DNA from 2 places in the Modicisalibacter sp. 'Wilcox' genome. Region 2 is predicted to be linked to the other one. Evidence: predicted binding sites of a transcription regulator. Region 2 holds the regulator's gene; the other holds the start of a gene.
What was found. Region 2 encodes FNR, which switches genes on or off when oxygen is low (the NO sensors DNR and NnrR bind a similar motif). Its sites were predicted from a motif close to TTGATNTANATCAA; they were not measured.
Positions count from the first base shown of each region.

Region 1: G7A98_RS06650 (bifunctional enoyl-CoA hydratase/phosphate acetyltransferase) is a predicted target of FNR. The motif match lies at 2,119-2,132, and genes of this name have one in related genera.

Region 1 covers NZ_WNXF01000005.1:143,817-148,893, reverse strand. The annotation lists gene G7A98_RS06655 (acetate/propionate family kinase) at 1-1,082, opposite strand, end outside; gene G7A98_RS06650 (bifunctional enoyl-CoA hydratase/phosphate acetyltransferase) at 1,079-2,029, opposite strand; gene G7A98_RS06645 (GrxA family glutaredoxin) at 2,197-2,472, opposite strand; gene G7A98_RS06640 (inositol monophosphatase family protein) at 2,605-3,432, opposite strand; gene G7A98_RS06635 (response regulator transcription factor) at 3,474-4,010, opposite strand; gene G7A98_RS06630 (ATP-binding protein) at 4,044-5,077, opposite strand, start outside.
Region 2 covers NZ_WNXF01000003.1:189,313-194,389, reverse strand. The annotation lists gene G7A98_RS04285 (sulfite exporter TauE/SafE family protein) at 1-356, shown strand, start outside; gene hemN (oxygen-independent coproporphyrinogen III oxidase) at 426-1,826, shown strand; gene fnr (fumarate/nitrate reduction transcriptional regulator Fnr) at 1,914-2,657, shown strand; gene ttcA (tRNA 2-thiocytidine(32) synthetase TtcA) at 2,683-3,537, opposite strand; gene G7A98_RS04265 (hypothetical protein) at 3,620-3,841, opposite strand; gene G7A98_RS04260 (3'-5' exonuclease) at 3,894-4,511, opposite strand; gene G7A98_RS04255 (DUF294 nucleotidyltransferase-like domain-containing protein) at 4,511-5,077, opposite strand, start outside.

The DNA.
Region 1 (5,077 bases), on a different contig from region 2:
TCGCCGCGGTCCAGCCGCGGCGCATGACGCGCATTGGCCGCGTCGTCGAGCTTGATGCCCAGCCAGGCGAGGTCGTGGCACACGGCCTGGCGGATCGGCGCGGCATGCTCGCCGATGCCGGCGGTGAAGACCAGGGCGTCCAGGCCGCCGAGCAGGGCGACCAGCCCGCCGATTTCCCGGACCACCCGACGCACGAAGAGCGCGACCGCCTCCGCGGCGGCCGGGGCGTCACTGGCTAGCAGATCACGCATGTCATCGGACAGTCCCGAGACCCCGTAGAGCCCGCTGTCATGGTAGAGCAGGTGCTCGATCTCGTCGGCGCGCCAGCCCTTCTGCTGCAGCAGGTAGAGAATCACGCCGGGGTCGAGGTTGCCCGCCCGGCGCCCCATCATCAGCCCGTCGAGCGCGGTGAAGCCCATGGTGGTGGCCTGGCTTTGCCCATCCGCGAGGGCGCACAGGCTGCAGCCGTGACCCAGGTGGGCGATGATCACGCGGCCCCGATGGCGCTCGCCGATCAGCTCGGGCAGCTGGCGCACGGCGTGGGCGTAGGACAGTCCGTGAAAACCGTAGCGCAGAATGCCCTCCTCGGTCAGCCGGCGCGGCAGCGCGAAGCACTGGTTCAGCCAGGGCTGGCTGCGATGGAAGGCGGTGTCGAAGCAGGCCACCTGCGGCAGGGTGGGCCAGTGAGCGTGCAGGGCGTCGATCAGCGCCAGCGCCGGTGGCTGATGCAGGGGCGCCAGCGGGATCAGTTCGCGCAGCTCGTCGACCACGGCCGGTTCCAGCAGGCAGGGCGCGGCGTGGTGGCGACCGCCGTGCACGACGCGATGTCCCACGGCGCTCAGCGGCACGTCGCCGAACTGCGCCTCGAGCCAGTCAAGCAGCGGCGCAATCACGGCGGCGTGCCCGGTTCCCGTCAGGCGGGGCAAGGCGTCACTGGGCGTCGTGGCGCCGTCGAGCACCAGATGCGGCGCCTCGTTGATGCGCTCGATGGTACCGCGGACCCGGCAGCGTTCGTCATGGAAGAGCGCGACCTTCAGCGACGACGAGCCGGCGTTGAGGGCGAGAACGGCGCGCGAGGTCATGGTGTGCGCCCCCGATGCACCACCAGGCAGGCCAGCGCGGCGGAGGCCAGCCGGCTGGCAGTGGTGTCGCTGCGGCTGGTCAGCATGATCGGTACCCGCGCACCCATGACCAGCCCCGCCGCCTGGGCACCGGCCAGGTGGATGAGCAGCTTGGCGATCATGTTGGCGGATTCGAGGTCGGGGCACATCAGGATGTCGGCATGGCCGGCGACCGCCGAGGTCAGGCCCTTGGTGCGGGCGGCCTGCTCGGAGACCGCATTGTCGATGGCCAGCGGGCCGTCGAGATCGCCGCCGGTGATCTGGCCGCGCTGGCTCATCTTGCACAGGGCGGCGGCGTCGAGGGTCGAGGGAATCCGCGGATTGACGGTTTCCACGGCCGAGAGAATCGCCACCCGCGGGCAGTCGAGCGCCAGGGCATGGGCCAGATCGATGGCGTTCTGGATGATGTCCCGCTTGGCGGTCAGGTCGGGCTGGATATGCAGGGCGCCGTCGGTGATCAGCAGCGGCCGTGGATAGCTGGCGACGTCGAGGGCGTAGATGTGGCTCATCTGGCGCTCGGTGCGCAGGCCGGCCTCGTCGACGAGGACGGCGCTCATCAGCTCGTCGGTGTGCAGCGCCCCCTTCATCAGGGCGTTCACCTCATTGCGGGCGGCCAGCGACACGGCGGTCTCGGCGGCGGCGTGGCTGTGCGGGGTGTCGATGATCGTCAGGTCCGACAGCGATTCGCCGAGGGCGTGCGCGGTATCGAGAATACGCGCCTTCGGGCCGACCAGCAGCGGCTCGATCAACCCCTGGCGCCAGGCGGCCAGCGCCCCGCCCAGGGACAGCTCGTCACACGGGTGGACCACGGCGGTGCGGATGGGCGGGTAGCCGCGGGTCGCGTCGATCAGTTGCCGGTGGCGATCGCCGACCGGGGGATCGTGGGGCAGGGTGTCTTGAGCCGCCATGCTGAAGTCTCCGTCATGCCGGGCATCGCCCGGGAATGCCACGACTCTAGGCGGGAATCGTCAGGCTGGCCAGCGAGGGTGTCGCCGGGTTGATCTGCGTCACGTCCGTCGGCGCCCCGGAATGAAAACGCCGGCCCGGGGCCGGCGCGGGGAGAGGGCGCGGCTGTTCAGTTGACCGGGGTTTCCGGCATCAGCTGATTGTCGCGCACGTACTGGTCGAATTCGGTGAAGCCGCCGATGTGGGTCTGGTCGACGAAGATCTGCGGCACGGTCTCGACCGGCTTGCCGATGGTCTTCTCCATGTCGGCCTTGGTGATGCCTTCTTCATGGATGTCGATGTAGCGATAGCTGAAATCGTCGCGGGCATTGCTCAGCGCCTCGGCCAGGTCCTTGGCGCGTACGCAGAAGGGGCAGCCGGCGCGTCCGAAGATGACTGTCAGCATGGGGTCTCCTTTCGTGATGACGAGAATCGTGGGTGATGGAGCGTTGAACTGGGGGCATTGTTTCGCATTCGGCGCGCGAGGACCAATAGAGTCTCGCTACGCCGACTATTGCATGCCTTTATGGTACCGGGCTCATGCCTCGCCGGACGCCGAGCGGCCTTCGTCGGTGCGCTGCAGCAGATCGCGCAGCGCGACGTAGATGTCCGGCGCCGCGGCGACGATATGCTCGCCGTAGAGCTCCTCGGGGATACTCTCGGGCGCCGGATAGACGTGGCCGGTGCGGGCGCCGGCTTCCCGGGCGATCAGCAGCCCGGCGGCGAAATCCCAGGGCGAGACGCTCTCGTAGTAGGCATCGAGCCGCCCGCAGGCCACGTTGCACAGGTCCAGCGCAGCGGAACCGCAGCGCCGCACGTCCTGACAGTGCTGCATGACCGCCGAGAAACGGCGCAGCAGCGGCTGCCGGCCGTCGCGGCGGTAGGGGAAGCCGGTGGCGATCAGGCTGCTGTCGAGCCGGTTGGCCAGGCTGGCGCGGATGCGTGCCTGATTGCGCCAGGCTCCTTCGCCGCGGATGGCCACGAAGGTCTCGTCCAGGAAGGGGGCGTGCACCACGCCGATCTGCACGCGACCGTCCACCGCCCAGGCGATCGACACCGCGACGTGGGGAAAGCCCCGGGCGAAGTTCACCGTGCCGTCGATCGGGTCGACGACCCACAGTGGCCCCTTGCGCCCCAGCGCCTGGCGGTCGGGGGCGATCTCCTCGCTGAGTCGGGCTTCGTCGGGAAAGTGCTGCTGCAGGCGGTCGCTGATCCACTCGTCGACCGCCACGTCGGTGTCGGTGACCAGTTCCGTGCCGTGCTTGTAGCGCTGCGAGAAGCGCTGGTCGTTTCGCGCGGCCAGGATCTTCCGGCCGGCGCCCTCGGCGATGTCGGTGGCGATGGCGAGTCGCTCGGCGAGCTGCATGTAACCTCCTGGGTCGGGTCGGAATGGCGAAGGCGGGGCGGTCAGCGTCGCACCGGACGCTTCTGGAGCTTGCGCTGCAGGGTGCGGCGATGCATGCCCAGCGCCCGCGCCGTGGCGGAGATGTTGCCGTCGTGCTCCTGCAGCACCTTCTGGATGTGCTCCCAGGTGACACGGTTGATCGACGGCGGGTTGTCGGCGATGTCGATGTCGGGGTCGCCGGTCTCGCGGTTGAAGGCACCCAGCACCTCGTCGGCGTCGACGGGCTTGCACAGGTAGTTCACCGCGCCGAGCTTGATGGCTTCCACGGCGGTGGCGATGCTCGAGTAGCCGGTCAGCACCACCACGCGGCACTCGGGGGCCACGGCCAGCAGCTCCGGCAGCAGCTTGAGCCCCGAACCGTGCTCGAGCTTGAGATCCAGGGTGGCGAGCTGCGGCGGCGAGCGCCGGGCCAGCTCCAGCGCCTGCTCCTCATCCGTGGCCACCAGCACCTCGAAGCCACGCCGGCTGAAGGCACGTTCCATGACATGGCAGAACATCTCGTCGTCGTCGACGATCATCAGGCGTTCGGCAGTTTGCATAGCAGCGTTCCGTGTCGTAGGGCAATGCCGACGTCATTCGCCGGCAATCAGGCGGGGCAGCTTGACCTCGGTCAGGGTGCCGCCCTCTTCGTGATTGTAAAGACTCACGCCGCCGCCGAAGCGGTTGATGGTGGCGTGGGTCAGGAACAGGCCGATCCCCATCCCCTTGCTCTTGGTGGAGACGAAGGTATCGCCGAGCTGGTCGGCGATCGACATCGCCACGCCCGGGCCGTGATCGCGAATGTCGATGATCACTTCCTCCTTGGTCCAGTCGAGGCTGATGACGATGTCCTCGGGATTGGCGTCGGCGGCGTTGTTGAGCAGGTTCATCAAGGCCTGCTCCAGGGTGGTGTCGACCGCCAGCACGGGGGTGCCGCGCTTGCCGAGGATCTCGATATGATGGGTGACGTCCGGACGCAGTACCAGCCAGCGCTGCACGACATCCTCCAGCCAGGCCTGGGCCGGCTGCGAGGCGGGCTGGGCCAGGCGGCGGCGGTCGGCATTGGCGACCAGGTTCTGCAGCCGCGACTTGCAGGTATCGACCTGGCGGCGCAGCAGGTCGATGTCGGCCTCGAGAGTCGGCTGTCCGGCGGCGTCCTCGCGCATTTCCTTGAGCAGCACCGCCATGGTGGACAGTGGCGTGCCCAGTTCATGGGCGGTGCCGGCCGCCTGGGTGGCCACCGCCAGCACCTGCTCGTTGCGCAGGGCCGCCTCGCGGGTCCGCGACAGGGCCAGGTCGCGACGGCGCAGGGCATGGGCCATCTTGAAGATGAAGTAGGTGACCAGGCCCGCCGAGAGGCCGAAGTTCAGCCACATGCCCAGCACGTGCAGGCTGATGCCGGGGCCGATCATGCCATGGCTGAGCTGCGGCACCGGGTCGTAGAACAGCATCAGGAAGGTGTAGGCGGCCATCGCCGAGCTGGCGACGAGCCAGGCGTAGCGCCAGGGCAGGGTGGCGGCGGCAATGGTCACCGGCACCAGATAATAGGTGATGAAGGGGTTGGTGGACCCGCCGGTGTAGAAGAACAGCAGGCTCAGCCCGGCGATGTCCGCCATCAGGTGCAGCA
Region 2 (5,077 bases):
ACCTGTGGCGCCACCTGGAGCCCATCGGTCGGCGCCTGATGCCGGTGGTGCATGTGCCCCGGGCCGTGGCGCTGGGCGCGATCTGGGGCTGGCTGCCCTGCGGGCTGGTCTACTCGATGCTGGCCTGGAGCCTGGCCGCCGGCGGCGGCTGGCACGGCGCGCTGCTGATGGGCGCCTTCGGGCTGGGCACCCTGCCGGCGCTGCTGGTCACCGGCGCCGCCGCCCACCGGCTGACCCGGCTGGTCCGCCACCCGCTGGGCCGGACCCTGGCCGCCCTGCTGCTGCTGGGCTTTGCGCTGTGGCAGTTATGGGGGCTGGTCGCCGCCATGACGGGCCACCATGCGCCCGCCGCTTGACGCAGGTCAGGCGCCCGCCGGGTACGGCGGCGTAGCATGACACTGTCGTTTCCGGTTCGAGAGTCCGTCATGTCCGCCATCGCCGTCGATCCCCCCGTTGCCGCCGCCCGCGAAGCCGAGCTGATTCGCCGCTATGCGCACGCGGGGCCGCGCTATACCTCCTACCCGACCGCGCTGGACTTCTCGCCGGCGTTCGGCGCCGAGGATTACATCGAGGCGCTGACCCGCAGCAATGCCTCGGGGCGGCCGCTGTCGCTCTACGTGCATATCCCGTTCTGCCGCCGGATCTGCTTCTACTGCGCCTGCAACAAGATCGCCACCAAGGACACCTCGCTGAGCGAAGGCTACCTGAGCCGCCTGGATCGCGAGATGGTGCTGACCTCGCGCCACCTCGACACCGGCCGCGAGGTGCGCCAGCTGCACTGGGGCGGCGGCACGCCGACCTTCCTGACCCTGGGCCAGATGAGCGACCTGATCGACCGCCTGCACGCCCGCTTCGGGCTGTCCAGCGCGGCCGATCGCGACTATGCCATCGAGATCGATCCGCGCGAGGCCGATGTGCTCACCCTGCGCCACCTGCAGGCGCTGGGCTTCAACCGCATCAGCCTCGGCGTGCAGGACCTGGATCCCGAGGTGCAGCGTGCCATCAACCGCGTGCAGCCGCGCCAGCTGACCGAGAACCTGGTCGAGGAGGCGCACCGGCTGGGGTTCCACTCGCTCAATCTCGACCTGATCCTCGGCCTGCCGCACCAGACCCGCACCACCTTCGCCGACACCCTGGAGCAGGTCATCGCCATGGCCCCGGCGCGGCTGTCGATCTTCAACTACGCCCACCTGCCGGAGCGCTTCAAGCCCCAGCGGCGCATCGACGCCGGTGCCCTGCCGGCTCCCGAGGAGAAGCTGGCCATGCTCATGGACACCCGGGAGCGGCTGGATGCGGCCGGCTACGTGCACATCGGCCTGGACCATTTCGCCCGCCCCGACGACAGCCTGGCCGTCGCCCAGCGCGAGGGGCGGCTGCATCGCAACTTCCAGGGCTACACCACCCACGGCGAATGCGACCTGGTGGGGCTGGGCGTCTCGGCGATCAGCCACCTCGACGACTGCTACGCCCAGAACCCGGTGCGCCTGGACGACTACGAGGCCGCCCTGGACGCCGGCCGCCTGCCCACCGCCCGGGGTCTGCGCCGTACCGCCGACGACCGCCTGCGCGCCTTCGTGATTCAGCGCCTGATGTGCGACCTGGCACTGGATCTGGACGCCGTCGGCGAGCGTTTCGGCCTCGACGCCGCGGCCTGTCTGGCCGACTCGCTGCGCGCCCTGGCGCCGGCCGAGCGCGACGGCCTGATCACGCGCCACGGCAACCGGCTCGCGGTCACGCCGCTGGGCCGGCTGCTGGTGCGCCACCTGGCGATGGCCTTCGATACTCGCACCAGCGGTCACCAGGGTCGCCACTCCCGGATTCTCTAACAGCAAACTTTAATGAATCCCTCATCGATTATTGCCCCGCATAGGGACTACCATAGGGAAAGAGTCTTGATCGTTCGGGAGACCCACATGGCGAGTCACGCCCTTCACGCCCGCCGCCCCCGGCTGCAGGAAGCCCGCTGCCAGACCTGCAGCCTGAGTTCCCTGTGCCTGCCGCTGGCGCTGGAATTCAACCAGATGGACCGCTTCGAGGCGATCATCCAGCGCCGTGCGCCGCTCAAGAAAGGCGAGGCGCTGCTGCGCCAGGGGGATGCCTTCACCAGCGTCTTCGCGGTGCGCTCGGGGAGTCTCAAGCAGATTACCAGCGAGGGCGACGGCGAGGACCAGCTGACCAACTTCTACCTGCCCAGCGAGCTCGTGGGGCTCGACGGCATCGACGAGAAGCACTATCCCGGCAGTATCATCGCCCTGGAGACCACCACGGTCTGCGAGATCCCCTTCGATCGCCTCGACCAGCTCTCCGAGACACTGCCGGAGCTGCGCAACCAGCTCTACCGCAGCATGAGCAAGGAGCTGCGCGACGACCGCCGCATGCTGCGCCTGCTGTCGCGCAAGACCGCCGACGAGCGCCTGGCGAGCTTCATCGTCAACCTGTCGTCGCGCTTCCGCCGCCGTGGCTACTCGCCCTACAGCTTCCGCCTGTCGATGGCCCGCGCCGATATCGGCAACTACCTGGGCCTGGCGGTGGAGACCGTCAGCCGCATCATCGGCCGTTTCCAGCAGCACAAGCTGGTGGACGTGCAGGGCCGCGAGGTGCACATCCTCGACCTCGACGCCCTGGAGGCCCTGGCGGCCGGCGATCACGAGCACTGAGCCGGCGCGCATTGCGCGCCGCGGTTCAGGCCTCCCGGGCCAGCAGGTCGAACGCCTCGATGCGCGAGGCGTTCAACCGCTGCTGCTTCGCCTCGAGCCCCGCGAAGTCGAACAGCTCACGATCGGCGAGCTGCGACGGCGCGACGTTGGTCACCGCCTTGAACATCGTCTCCAGTCGCCCGGGGTGCGTCTTCTCCCACTCGGCGAGCATCTCCTTGACCACCTGACGCTGCAGGTTGGGCTGCGAGCCGCACAGGTTGCAGGGAATGATCGGGAATTCCATCAGCCGTGCGAACTCGGCGATGTCGGCCTCGCGGCAGTAGGCGAGCGGGCGGATGACGATGTTCTTGCCGTCGTCGGATAGCAGCTTGGGCGGCATCGCCTTGAGGCTGCCGCCGTAGAACATGTTGAGGAACAGCGTCTCGAGGATGTCCTCGCGATGGTGGCCCAGCGCCACCTTGGTCGCGCCGATCTCCTCGGCGAAGCCGTACAGCGAGCCGCGCCGCAGTCGCGAGCACAACGCACAGGTGGTCTTGCCCTCCGGCGTCTTCTCCTTGACCACCGAATAGGTATCACGCTCGAGGATGTGATAGTCGACCCCGATGCCGTCGAGGTAGTTCGGCAGGACGTGCTCGGGGAAGCCGGGCTGCTTCTGGTCCAGGTTGACCGCCACCAGCGAGAAGTTCACCGGCGCATTGCGCTGCAGGTTGCGCAGGATTTCCAGCATGGTGTAGGAATCCTTGCCGCCCGACAGGCAGACCATCACCTTGTCGCCCTCGCCGATCATGCCGTAGTCGATGATGGCGTTGCCGACCTGGCGACGCAGGCGTTTCTGCAGCTTGTTGAACTCGCGTTTCTGGGTACCGGTAAGTGCTTGCATGGGAAAGGCGACACGCGGGGAAATGGAAGGCGCGCCTATGCTACCACCCCCTCCGGTCAGTTGCGACGCCCGTGGCGCGGCGTCACGCGCCCTGCAGCACCAGCAGATAGCGCAGCGCCACACCCAGCGACAGCAGCACCACCCCGGCCCGCTGCAGGTGCGTTTCCTGGCGGGTCAGCACCAGCCGGCGCTCCCAGAACAGCACCACGCTGCGCAGCTCGTGGGTGCGACGGGCGTACCTCGCGCACACGAACAGCACCAGGCCCAGCCCCGCGAACAGACACAGATTCTGCAACTCCAGCACCCGAATTCTCCTTCCTTTTTATTGGTTGATTGTCGGCCCCCCACGCCCGTCCCTAGACGGCCTCGCAGGCCCCCTGCTTCAGGCGGACATACATCAGCGCGGTGGTCACCGCATCCCCGAGCGCGGTATGGCGCTGCATCAGCGGTACCTTCAGCGACCGGGCGACACTCTCGAACGCCATGTGCGGCTCGACCTGCGGCTGGGTGCGCCGCATCCGGCGACGATACGCCTGGGCCAGGTCGACGGTGGCGTTGGGCAGGTCGAAGCCGAAGCGCGGCCGCAGGTGGCGGTTGATCACCGCGATGTCGAAGTCCACGCACCAGCCCAGCAGCGGCCGATTGCCGATGAAGTCGAGCAGCGCCTCCAGCGCCTCGTCCACCGGCAGGCCGTCGTTGAGATCCACGCCGCGCAGCCCGTGGATCTTGATCGAGTCGGCACCGAGGCTCGCCGGGCGCTGCAGGCGCAGGTCCAGCGCCCCGCTGGTCAGCACCCGATCGCCCTTGATGCAGACGGCCGCCAGCGACACCAGCTCGGCGGTGCGCGGGTCGAGTCCGGTGGTCTCGCAGTCGATGGCCACCAGCTCGTCGCCGGTGTACGGGTTGAACAGCCAGCCGTAACGCCCGTTGATCTGACGACGGCGGTCGGCCGCCCGGCGCAGGGATCGCAGCATCACGAATACTCCAGATGAAAGCGGTACGACAGGCGCTGCTTGAACTCCTTGACCAGGTGCAGCGCCTCGCGCAGCAGGTCACGCTCCAGCGTCGACAGCCGCTGGACCACCACCAGGTTGGCGTCGTCCTCGGGCCTTGCATGGCCCTCGAGCCGGGCCAGCTGCTGGTTGAGACGCAGCTCGGCGAACAGCGACAGCGCCTCGCCGAGATCCGCGGCGAACTCGGCCTCCAGGCGGCCGTCGGCCACCAGGGCATCGAGCCGGGCCAGGGTCGAGGTGGCCCGGATGCGCCGCTCGAGCGCCAGGGTTCGTACTCCGTGGACGATCGGGAAGATCCCGCCCTTCTTGATGTCGATGCCGTGCGTCGGCCGCTTGAGCGAGCCGAACAGCGTCAGCGGCGTGGAGAAACTCAGCACCGGACGGGCGAAGTGCGACAGCAGCAGCTCGTCGTGGGAACAGCGCGCGAACAGTGCCTCGCGCAGCGACTCGAGCAGGGCCGGGTTGCCGGCCGCGGCGTGCGCGTCGAGCAGGATGGCCAGGTTCATCAGCGCCTCGCCGTCGCGCCG